Regions from separate parts of the Methylobacterium sp. ME121 genome, predicted to be linked through region 1. Evidence: predicted binding sites of a transcription regulator. Region 1 holds the regulator's gene; the other holds the start of a gene.

Region 1 (5,974 bases):
CGACGTGCTGGCCGACATCTACGCCGGCAAGATCGCGAAGTGGAGCGATCCGCGGATCGCCAAGCTCAATGACGGGCTGAAGCTCCCCGACGCCAACATCACCCCGGTCTACCGCTCCGACGCGTCGGGCACGACCAACATCTTCACCACCTACCTGTCCCAGGTCTCCGAGCCCTGGAAGAAGGAGTACGGCGCGGCCACGACGATCTCCTGGCCGGTGGGTCAGGGCGGCAAGGGCAACGAGGGCGTCACCGCCACCGTGAAGCAGGTGCCGAACGCGATCGGCTACGTCGAGTCGGCCTACGCCAAGCAGAACAAGCTCTCCTACGCCCTGCTGCAGAACAAGGCCGGCAAGTACCCGCAGCCCGACGACAAGGCGTTCCAGGCCGCGGCCGCCAGCGCCGACTGGAAGGCCGCCCCGGGCTTCGGCATCTCGCTGACCAACCAGCCGGGCGAGGAGGCGTGGCCGATCACGGCGGCGACCTTCATCCTGGTCCACAAGGACGCCGCCGATCCGGCCAAGTCCGCCGCCGTGCTGAAGTTCTTCGACTGGGCCTACAAGAACGGCGACAAGCTCGCCACCGACCTCGACTACGTCCCGCTGCCGGACAACGTCGTCGAACTGATCCACCAGGAGTGGAAGGACGTGAAGGGCAAGGACGGCAAGCCTGTCCTCAACATGTGAGCGTGGCCGGGAGGAGGTGAGAACCTCCTCCCTCGCTTCCGGGAACGCAGCGCGCTACCACGCCCCCCTTCGCAGAGAACCGCGGATGCCCGCTTTGACCGAATCGATCGCCCTCGGCCGAACCCGTACCGCGACCGCGCGGAAGGCGCCGAGCCGGAGCCTCGACACGCTGTTCCGGACCTGCTCGTACGGCGCGGCCCTGCTGGTGCTGCTCGTGCTCGCCGGCATCCTCGGCTCGATCCTGTACGGCGGCTGGCCCGCCTTCCGCGAGTTCGGCTTCGGCTTCCTGACCTCCAGCGCCTGGAACGTCGGGACCGAGCAGTACGGCGCCCTGGTCGCGGTGATCGGGACCGTCGCCTCCGCCTTCCTGGCCCTGCTGATCGGCGTGCCGGTCTCGCTGGGCATCGCGGTCTACCTCACCCAGCTCTGCCCGGGCTGGGCCCGCAAGCCGGTCGCCATGACGATCGAGCTGCTCGCCGCCGTGCCGAGCATCATCTACGGCATGTGGGGCCTGTTCGTGTTCGCGCCGCTCTTCGCGCGCTACGTCCAGATCCCGGTCTCGAACCTCGTGGAGGGCATGCCCATCGTCGGCACGCTGTTCTACGCCCGGGTACCGTCGGGCGTCGGCGTGTTCACCGCCGGGATCATCCTGGCGATCATGATCGTGCCGTTCATCGCCTCGATCGCCCGGGACATGCTCGACCAGATCCCGACCGTGCTGCGCGAGAGCGCCTACGGCATCGGCTGCACCACCTGGGAGGTCGTGCGCCACGTGCTGGTGCCGCAGGCGGCGGTCTCGATCATCGGCGCGATCATGCTCGGCCTCGGCCGGGCGCTCGGCGAGACGATGGCGGTGACCTTCGTGGTCGGCAACGCCAACCGGCTCTCGGCCTCGATCTTCGACCCGAGCTCGACCATCGCGTCGCGCATCGCCAACGAGTTCAACGAGGCGGACGGCCTTCAGCTGAACGCGCTGATGGCCCTGGGCTGCATCCTGTTCGTGATCACCTTCGTGGTGCTCATCATCGCCCGGCTGCTGACGCGCCGCGTCAAGGCCGCCTGAGGAGCACGCGCGATGGTTTCCTCCAGCACGATCGCCCCGGCCGCCCAGCGCCGCCCCGGCCGCGTCCGCCAGGGACGCCGCGTCGCCGACCGGGCCCTGCGCGTCGCCTGCACCGCCGCGACGGTGGTGGGCGCCCTGGTCCTCGGCTCGATCCTGGTGATGCTGATCGTCCAGGGCGTGCGCGGCTTCACGCCCACCCTGTTCACCAACCCGACCCCGGGCCCGGGCTCCGAGGGCGGCGGCATCGCCAACGCGATCCTGGGCAGCCTCGTGCTGACCGGGATCGGCATCCTGATCGCCACACCGGTCGGCGTCATGGCCGGGACCTTCCTCGCCGAGTACGGGCGCGGCTCGAAGCTGGCGGCCCTGATCCGCTTCCTCAACGACGTCCTGCTCTCGGCGCCGTCGATCCTGATCGGCCTGTTCGTCTACACGCTGATGGTGCGGCCGATGGGCACCTACTCGGGCTGGGCCGGCGGCGTGGCGCTCGCGATCATCGCCGTGCCGGTGATCGTGCGCACCACCGAGGACATGCTGCGCCTCGTCCCCGGAACCCTGCGGGAGGCCGGCGCGGCGCTCGGCGCGCCGCCCTCGACGGTGATCATGAGCGTGACCTGGCGGGCGGCCTCGGCCGGCATCGTCACCGGCATCATCCTGGCGCTCGCCCGCATCGCCGGCGAGACCGCGCCGCTGCTGTTCACCGCGCTCAACAACAATTCCTGGTTCTCGGCCAACCTGATGGGCGGCGTCGCGAACCTGCCGGTGATGATCTACCAGTTCGCCCTCTCGCCCTACCCGAACTGGCAGGGCCTCGCCTGGGCGGGCGCGCTCCTGATCACCGCGACCATCCTGGCGCTGTCGATCATCGCGCGCCTCGTGATCAAGCCGCAGGCCTCGCGCTGAGCCCCCTTTCGAGGACACGACGATGAACGCCGCCTCCGCGATCCCGACGGTCGAGCTGAACCGCAACCGCGCCGAAGAGGGCGGCCCCGTGCGGATCGCCGTCAAGGACCTGAACTTCTACTACGGCAGCTTCCACGGGCTGAAGGACGTCAACCTCAACTTCCACGACCGGCAGGTGACGGCGCTGATCGGCCCCTCCGGCTGCGGCAAGTCCACCCTGCTGCGCTGCTTCAACCGGATCTACAGCCTCTACCCGGAGCAGCGCGCGGAGGGCGAGATCCTGCTCGACGGCGAGAACATCCTCAGCCCCTCCGTCGACCTGAACGAGCTGCGCTCGCGCATCGGCATGGTGTTCCAGAAGCCGACGCCGTTCCCGATGTCGATCTACGACAACGTGGCCTTCGGCCTGCGCCTCTACGAGAAGCTGCCGAAATCCGAGCTCGACGGCCGGATCGAGGAATCGCTGCGCAAGGCCGCCCTCTGGGACGAGGTGAAGGACAAGCTCCGGCAGCCGGGGACCGGCCTGTCGGGCGGCCAGCAGCAGCGCCTGTGCATCGCCCGGACGGTGGCGCAGCGTCCGGAGGTGATCCTGTTCGACGAGCCGACCTCGGCCCTCGACCCGATCTCCACCGGCCGCATCGAGGAGCTGATCGAGCAGCTGCGCGACGAGTTCACCATCGTGATCGTCACCCACAACATGCAGCAGGCGGCGCGCATCTCGCAGTTCACCGCCTTCATGTATCTGGGGCAGCTCGTCGAGTTCGGTCCGACCAACCGGATGTTCATGAATCCGACGGAGCGCCGCACGCAGGACTACATCACCGGCCGCTTCGGCTAGTCTGCCGGGCCGCTCCGGTCCCGGGACCGCCGCTCGCGTCTCCGGCGCGTCGGCGGATCCGCAAACCTCCCGGAGGGCCGTCCCCGGGACCCCATCGAAGGATCCGCCATGCCCGGCCATATCGTCACCTCCTACGACACCGACCTGGAGAACCTGCGTCGCTCGATCTCGGAGATGGGCGGCGTCGCCGAGAAGATGACCGCGGAGGCGACCGATGCCCTCGTGCGCCGGGACGACACGCTCGCCCAGGCGGTGATCCTCGCCGACAAGCGCCTCGACGCGCTGCAGCGGGACATCGAGGAGCGCGCCGTGCTGCTGATCGCCCGGCGCCAGCCGCTGGCGATCGACCTGCGCGAGACCATCTCGGCGATCCGCGTCTCCGGCGATCTCGAGCGGATCGGCGACCTCGCCAAGAACGTCGCCAAGCGCGTGGTGGCGATCTCCGACCAGGCTCCGGCCCAGAAGATCGTGCTCGGCGTGCGCCACATGAGCGACCTCGCCGAGGGCCAGCTCAAGGACGTGCTCGACGCCTACGCGAGCCGCGACGTCCAGGCGGCCCACGACGTCTGGGAGCGCGACGGTGAGATCGACGCCCTGTACAATTCCCTGTTCCGCGAGCTCCTGACCTACATGATGGAGGACCCGCGCAACATCTCGTTCTGCACGCATCTGCTGTTCTGCGCCAAGAACGTCGAGCGCATCGGCGACCACACCACCAACATCGCCGAGACGATCCACTACCTCGCCACGGGCGAGACCCTGGCGGGCGACCGGCCGAAGAACGACGCGTCGAACTACGCGACGGTGGACGGACTCCAGGCGCCGTGAGCCCCCGACCCCGGCCTTCCTGCGGGCATGGCCGGGGCCAGTAACCGTGCAGGTTGAGGCCGGGCGGCGCCTCCTGCACCATCCGCGGGACCGCCGGTAGAACGAGTCGTCGAACGTGAGCATGCAAGTCCTGATCGTCGAGGACGAGGAGGCGCTGACCACGCTGCTGCGCTACAACCTGGAGGCCGAGGGCTTCCTGGTGGATTCGGCGGCGCGCGGCGACGACGCCGAGCTGCTCCTGGCGGAGCGGATCCCGGACCTCGTCCTGCTCGACTGGATGCTGCCCGGCCTCTCCGGGATCGAGCTGTGCCGCCGGATCCGGGCGCGCCGGGAGACCGAGCGCCTGCCGGTGATCATGCTCACCGCCCGGGGCGAGGAGGGCGACCGCGTCCGCGGTCTCGGCACGGGCGCCGACGACTACATCGTCAAGCCGTTCTCGGTGCCGGAACTGCTCGCCCGGATCCGCGCGCTGCTGCGCCGGGCCAAGCCCGCCCACGTCTCGGACCGGCTGGCGGCGGGCGATTTGGAGCTCGACCGCACCGGCCACCGCGTCCGTCGCGGCGGCGAGGAGCTGCATCTGGGCCCGACAGAGTTCCGGCTGCTGGAATTCCTGATGCTGGCGCCGGGCCGGGTCTTCTCCCGCGAGCAGCTCCTCGACGGGGTCTGGGGCCACGACGTCTACATCGACGAGCGCACGGTGGACGTGCATGTCGGGCGGCTGCGCAAGGCGCTGAACGGCCCGCGCCAGGCCGACCCGATCCGCACGGTCCGCGGCTCGGGCTACGCCTTCGACGAGACCTTCTCGCTCGAGGCCTGAGGAGGCCCCATGGACTGCCGGAGCGACAGATCGCTCCGGCGCGCCGTCTCTGCTCAGGCGCCCGAGACCGCGGACGGGTTCAGCGCGCCAGCGCCGCGCTCCGTCCCGCGGCGGCCGGCACCGCCTCCAGCGCCGCCAGGACCGTCCCCTCGGTCAGGATCTGCGGGAGCACCTGGGGCTCCCCCGTCCCGGTGTAGAGCAGGTAGAGCGGGACGCCGCTGCGCCCGTGCTTCTCCAGGAGGCGGGTGATCTCGGGGTTCTGGTTGGTCCAGTCGCCCTTCATGTAAGTCACGCCGCGCTCGGCCATCGCGGACCGCACCGCCCTGGTGTTGAGCGAGGTCGCCTCGTTGACCGCGCAGGTGATGCACCAGGCGGCGGTCATGTCGACGAAGACGGGGCGGTGCGCGTCGAGAAGGGCGTCGAGGCGCGCCTGCGTGAACGGCTCGACCCCGTCGGCGGCGGCCTGCGCCGCCGGCGCGGCGCTGCTCCGGGGCAGGGTGACGGCGAGGGAGGCGACCGCGATCAGCGCCAGCGCCGCGGCGGCCTGCGCGATCCGACCCGTCCGCGGCGCGGCGGCGCGGCCGTGCTCCCAGGCCCAGGCGGCGAAGCCCACGAGCACGAGGCCGATCAGCGCCGCCAGCTGCCCGCGCGGGTCGACCTGCTGCGCCAGCACCCAGATCAGCCACGCGACGGTGGCGTAGACCGGGAAGGCCAGCACCTGCTTGAGGGTCTCCATCCAGGCGCCCGGCCGCGGCAGTGCCCGCAGGGCCGGCGGCCAGAGGGTCAGGAGCAGGAAGGGCAGGGCGAGGCCGAGGCCGAGGCTGGCGAAGACGGCGAGCG
Region 2 (5,974 bases), on a different contig from region 1:
CGCCCATGACGGCGTCGAAGGCCTGGACGTCCTCGCCGATCATGCCGGTGAGCACGACCCGCAGGCCCTCGGACTTGGCCAGGACGTCCTTCAGCTCGGCCTCGACCTCGACGTACTTCTTCTTGCCGATGGTGAGGTTGCAGACCATCGACACCAGGGCCGCGCCCATGGCGCCGGAGATCGCCGCCGCGCCGCCGCCCCCGGGGGTCGGGGCGGCGCTCGCCAGCTCCGTCAGGAACTTCTCGATGCTGTCGCCCTCGGGGCGATGCGTCTCGGTCACCGGCGCCTCCTCAAGCCATCGTCTTGGCGAGGGCGTAGATCTCCTCGGCGTCGAGCACCTTGTCGGTGCTCTCGAAGAGCTGGCCGACGCAGGCCCGGTGCAGCTTGAGCTTCAGCCCGCCGATGCCGAGCGCGCCGAAGGCCTGCTTGCCGTTGCGGTCCTTGCCCTTGTCCATCACGTCGATGCCGCCGATGCCCGTCGGAGGCTGGGCGTTGTAGTCGGCGACGAACTCGATGGACGATTCCTGCGCCCAGGCGGATTCGGGCAGCAGCTCGACGCCGATCGCGCCGGCCGTGAACACGAGGTTGGTGCCCTTCACCAGGGCGACGCGGGAGGCCTCGTCGGGGGTCGCGGCGGCCTTCACGTTGACCTTGAAGCGCTTGTTGATCTGGTCCGCGGCGGCCTGGGTTTTGTCGAGGGCGCGGCCCGCGATGGTGACCTCGGCGCCCTCGCCAGCGAGCAGAGCGGCCGAGCGCATGCCGACCGGCCCGGTGCCCGCCAGCACGACGGCCTTCTTGCCCTGGAGCGAGCCGGCGGCCTTGGCCACCAGCGCGACGCCCGCGGCGGCCGTGGTGTTGGAGCCGTTGGAATCGAGCATCACCGAGACCCGGAACGGGCCGAAGAAGCGCTTCTTGACGGCGGTGAACAGTTCCTCGCCGGCCGCCATGCTGCCCCCGCCGACGAAGATCGCCGTCGACTTCTTCTCGGAACCGCCGCGGGTGTAGATCGTGCCGTCCACGAGCGCGCCGACATTGTCGGGATTCACGCCGCCGTAGCCGGTGATGTGGTCCGCGCCGCCGTCGTAGCCGACGACCGTGTCGAACACGTTCGGCACGGCATCGGTGTCGAACAGGAACAGCAGCTTCTTGGTCATTCTCTACCTCGGCCCAGGGTGGGCATCATCGACGTGAACACTCCACCCCGTCATTCCGGGTCCGCGAGGCGGGACCCGGAATCGAGACGCTCAGGTGGTTCTCTGCCGACACCGTCGGCGACACTGGGTTCCGAGCCCGCCCGCGGCGCCCCGGAATGATGGCGCGCTGCGCGCCGCCCTCAGCTCTCGACCACGTTCTGCGGCTTGCCCGCCACGAACGCCTCGACGTTGTCGACGAGTTGGTCGGCCAGGATCTGCATCGCCTCCTTGCTCGCCCAGGCGACGTGCGGCGTGACGATCAGGTTCGGCAGGTCGGCCTCGCACAGGATGTTGCCGTCCTTGGGCGGCTCCTGCGCCACCACGTCGAAGCCGGCGCCCGCGATGGTGCCGTCCCTGAGCGCTTCGAGCAGGGCCGCCTCGTCCACCAGCCCGCCCCGGGCCGTGTTGATGAGGATGGCGCTCTTCTTCATCTTCTTGAGCTCGGCGGCGCCGATCATCCCCTTGGTGTCCGGGGTCAGCGGCACGTGCAGCGTGATCACGTCGGACTGGGTGAGGATCGTCTCGAAATCCACGAGCCCGTCCTGCGGGAACACGTCGTAGGCGATGACCTTCATGCCGAGCGCCTCGGCGCGCTTGGCGATCGACTTGCCCAGCGCCCCGTAGCCGACGATGCCGAGGGTCGAGCCGGCGATGTCGTAGATCGGGTAATCGAAGTAGCAGAACTGCTTGGACTTCGCCCAGTCGCCGCGCCGCACCGAGTTGGCGTAGGGCACGATCGCCCGCCGCAGGGCGAACATCAGCCCGACCACGTGCTCCGGCACGGTGTTGAACGCGTAGTTGCGGATGTTGACGACCGTGACCCCCTGGGCCTTGGCCTGGGCCTTGTCGACCACGTCGGTGCCGGTGGCGGCGACCGCGATCAGCTTCAGGTCGGGGAGCTGCTTCAACGTCTCGGCCCGCATCGGGACCTTGTTGATCAGCGCGATCTCCGCCCCCTGGAGCCGCGAGACGATCTCTTCCGGCGTCCAGGTCGACTCGTGCTCGACGTATTCGTGGGGGAAGTTGAACGGTCGGACCCTGGCATCGAGGGACTCACGATCCAGGAACACGATCTTCTTGGTCATAGGACCCCTCTCGAACGACGGGCGGTTTCCTCGATAGTCTTGTTCTTACTTGCGCGTCGGGGCGGGCCCGGCAACCCGGTCCCGCCCCGATCGCGTGCGCAGTTCACGCCTTATGCAGCGGATTCTCGCGCAGGTAGCTGGAGGCGGCGGCGACGCCCGAGCCCGGCGTGACCTTGATGCCGCAATCGAGCATGGCCATCTCGGCGCCCGCGATGGCGCCCAGCAGCGACAGCTCGTTCAGGTCGCCGAGGTGGCCGATGCGGAACACCTTGCCGGCGACTTTCGACAGGCCGGCACCGAGCGACAGGTTGTAGCGCTCGTAGGCGTGGGTGATCACCTTGGCGGCGTCGGCACCCTCCGGCACCACGATCGCCGTGACCGTGTCGGAGTTCCACTTGGGCTCCTTGGCGCAGGGCTTGAGGCCCCAGGCCGCCACGGCCTGACGGGTCGCCTCGGCGAGCACGTGATGGCGGTGGTAGACGTTCTCCAGCCCCTCCTCCTTCACGATCGCCAGCGCCTCGCGCAGGCCGTAGAGCAGCGGCAGGACGGGGGTGTAGGGGAAGTAGCCGGTGGCGTTGGCGGCCAGCTGGTCCTTCCAGGCGAAGTAGGCGTGGCCGAGCCGGTCGTTGCGGCCGGTGCCGCCCTCGGCGATCTTGAGCGCCTTCGGGCTGATGCAGATCAGGCCGAGGCCGGCCGGGAGCATGAAGCCCTTCTGCGAGCCCGCGATGGCGCAGTCGACGCCCCACTCGTCCATCTTGAACGGCAGCGAGCCGATCGACGAGATGCCGTCCACGAACAGCAGCGCCGGGTGGCCGGCGGCGTCGATCGCCTTGCGCACCGCGCCGATGTCGCTGGTGACGCCCGTGGCGGTCTCGTTGTGGACGACCATCACGGCCTTGATGGCGTGGTCCTTGTCGGCGCGCAGCGCCTCCTCGATCTTCTGCGGGTCGGCGCCCGCGCCCCACTCCTCCTCCTGGACGATCACGTCGAGGCCGAGGCGCTGGGCCATGTCGACCCAGAGGTGGCTGAACTGGCCGTAGCGGGCGGTGAGCACCTTGTCGCCGCGGCAGAGGGTGTTGGACAGGGCCGATTCCCAGATGCCGGTGCCCGAGGACGGGAACAGGATGACCGTCCCGTTGGTCGAGCCGAACACCATCTTGGAGTCCTGCAGCAGCGGCTTCACCAGCTCGGGGAAGCTCGGCGACCGGTGATCCTCCGACGGCACGTGCATGGCGCGCAGGACGCGCTCCGGGATGTTGGTGGGACCCGGGATGAAGAGGTGGTTGCGACCGGGGCGCCGGGTTGCGGCCATGATGTTTCCTCCGAAAAGTCCATTGCGCGCGGGCGTGAACCCGCGCCGGGTTGTCCAAGCGTCCTCAGGGAGTCGGTCCGGCGCCGTCGAAAGCGGCTCGCGCCGCACCCCCTCGAACGCCATCCTCTGCCGTGATCGGGGGGTCTCCGCGGAGCGGCAGGCGGCCTCACGCCGCTCGCGTCGCGGCGCGCCCCCGCGCGCCGGTCGCCTCCGAATTGCCGTCCCGTCCAACGGCTCCAGGGCCGTCCTCGCCGCCTTCCTGTCAAGGTCCGGCCGTGCTCGTGCCGAGCGGCCGGTTCTTGGTATTATGAGGCGGTGAAGCTCGAAAGGAAAACCGGAAAAACTTCCGGAACTTGCCAAAAAAATTTTTTGTGCGACGCAACGAAGTCGAGCTCCGGTTGAGAGGCTTCGCGGCACCGCACACCGAAGTCTTTCCGCCCCGTCCGAACCCGCGTCATCAAACTGAGATCGGATCGCGCTCTGGATCCCGGCACCGTACAGCCGCCGGGAGAGGGTGCCGTGGCCGAGGTTGAGGAGATGCCGGTCCGCGTGCGGACGCTGTTCCTGTCCGACCTGCATCTCGGCACGCGCGGCTGCCAGGCCGGCCTGCTGCTGTCGTTCCTGAAGGACTACGACGCCGACACGATCTACCTCGTCGGCGACATCGTGGACGGCTGGCAGCTGCGCTCGGGCTGGTACTGGCCGCAGGAGCACAACGACGTCGTGCAGAAGCTCCTGCGCAAGGTCCGCAAGGGCGCGCGGATCGTCTACCTGCCGGGCAACCACGACGAGTTCCTGCGCGACTACGTGGGCACGAGCTTCGGCGGCATCGAGCTGGCCGAGACCGCGATCCACGAGGCGGCCGACGGCAAGCGCTACCTCGTCATCCACGGCGACCAGTTCGACATGGTCGTGCGCCACTCGCCGTGGCTCGCCCATCTGGGCGACGGCGCCTACACGCTGGCGCTCTCGCTCAACACGCTGATCAACAAGGTGCGGCGGCGTCTCGGCCTGTCCTACTGGTCGCTCTCCGCCTGGGCGAAGCTGCGCGTCAAGAACGCCGTGAGCTTCATCGGCCGCTTCGAGACGATCCTGGCCGAGGAGGCGCGCCGCCAGGGCGCCGACGGGGTGATCTGCGGCCACATCCACCACGCGGCCGACCGGCCGATCGGCGACCTGCGCTACCTCAACACCGGCGACTGGGTGGAATCCTGCACGGGGCTCGTGGAGCACTACGACGGCCGCATCGAGGTGCTGCACTACCCGAGCCTCCTGCGGGCGCGGGCGGCCGAGATCGTGCCGCAGACCCTGCCGGGCCGGCGCGCGGTGGCGTGAGGGCGCCGCCGTGAAGCTCCTGATCGCCAGCGACGCGTGGCACCCCCAGGTGAACGGCGTCGTGCGCTCCCTCGAGCAGATGGTCCGCCGCGCGCCGGAGCACGGCTTCGCCACGGCCCTGCTGTCGGTGGCGGATTTCCGCTCGCTGCCGCTGCCAGGCTACCCCGAGATCCGCCTCGCCTATGCCGGGCGCGAGCGGGTGGCGGCGCGCTGGCGGGCCGAGCGGCCGAGCCACGTGCACATCGCCACGGAGGGGCCGGTGGGCCTCGCGGCGCGCCGGCACTGCCTCGCGCACGGCCTGCCCTTCACGACGAGCTACCACACGCGCTTCCCGGAATACCTCGCCGCCCGCGCCCCGGTGCCGGAGGCGTGGTCCTACGCGTATCTGCGCCGGTTCCACGGCGCCGCCCGGGGGACGATGGTCAGCACCGCCTCGCTCCAGGGCGAGCTCGCGGCGCGGGGCTTCGGCCGCCTGATGCGCTGGACTCGGGGCGTGGACACGGAGCGGTTCCGGCCGGCCGAGCCCGGGACGCCCGCGCCGGCGGAACTCGCCGGCCTGCCGGGGCCGCTGTTCCTCTACGTCGGGCGGCTGGCGGTGGAGAAGAACGTCGCGGCCTTCCTGAGCCTCAATCTGCCCGGCACGAAAGTGGTGGTCGGCGACGGGCCGGACCGCGCGCGGCTGCAGGCGCTCGCGCCGGAGGCCCGCTTCCTCGGCACCCGCACCGGCGCGGACCTCTCGGCCGTCTACGCGGCCTGCGACGTCTTCGTCTTCCCGAGCCTCACCGACACGTTCGGCATCGTGCTCCTGGAGGCGCTGGCCAGCGGCCTTCCGGTGGCGGCCTTCCCGGTGCCGGGCCCCAACGACGTCGTCGGCGGCACCCGGGTCGGGGTGCTCGACCCGGATCTGCGGGTCGCGGCGCTGGCGGCTTTGCGCCTGTCGCGCGCCGAGTGCCGGGCCGAGGCGCTGCGCTGCGGCTGGGACGTGAGCGCCCGGCAGTTCTTCGGCAACATCGTCGAGGCGCATGGCGGTGCCCGGAGCACCCGGGACG

Evidence for each region. Region 1 encodes PhoB, which activates phosphate uptake and scavenging genes when phosphate is short. Its sites were predicted from a motif close to TGTCATNNANCTGTCAT; they were not measured.
Region 2: the regulator PhoB is predicted to act here: its motif matches at 4,043-4,059, upstream of ME121_RS06785 (UDP-2,3-diacylglucosamine diphosphatase).

The regions. Positions count from the first base shown of each region.
Region 1 covers NZ_BBUX01000024.1:49,299-55,272, forward strand. Annotated here, with positions in the region: gene pstS (phosphate ABC transporter substrate-binding protein PstS) at 1-685, shown strand, start outside; gene pstC (phosphate ABC transporter permease subunit PstC) at 771-1,748, shown strand; gene pstA (phosphate ABC transporter permease PstA) at 1,761-2,651, shown strand; gene pstB (phosphate ABC transporter ATP-binding protein PstB) at 2,674-3,489, shown strand; gene phoU (phosphate signaling complex protein PhoU) at 3,598-4,317, shown strand; gene phoB (phosphate regulon transcriptional regulator PhoB) at 4,439-5,134, shown strand; gene ME121_RS16550 (protein-disulfide reductase DsbD family protein) at 5,214-5,974, opposite strand, start outside.
Region 2 covers NZ_BBUX01000006.1:11,303-17,276, reverse strand. Annotated here, with positions in the region: gene fchA (methenyltetrahydrofolate cyclohydrolase) at 1-280, opposite strand, end outside; gene ME121_RS06800 (NADP-dependent methylenetetrahydromethanopterin/methylenetetrahydrofolate dehydrogenase) at 291-1,154, opposite strand; gene ME121_RS06795 (D-2-hydroxyacid dehydrogenase) at 1,334-2,278, opposite strand; gene ME121_RS06790 (aminotransferase class V-fold PLP-dependent enzyme) at 2,382-3,590, opposite strand; gene ME121_RS06785 (UDP-2,3-diacylglucosamine diphosphatase) at 4,110-4,925, shown strand; gene ME121_RS06780 (glycosyltransferase family 4 protein) at 4,936-5,974, shown strand, end outside.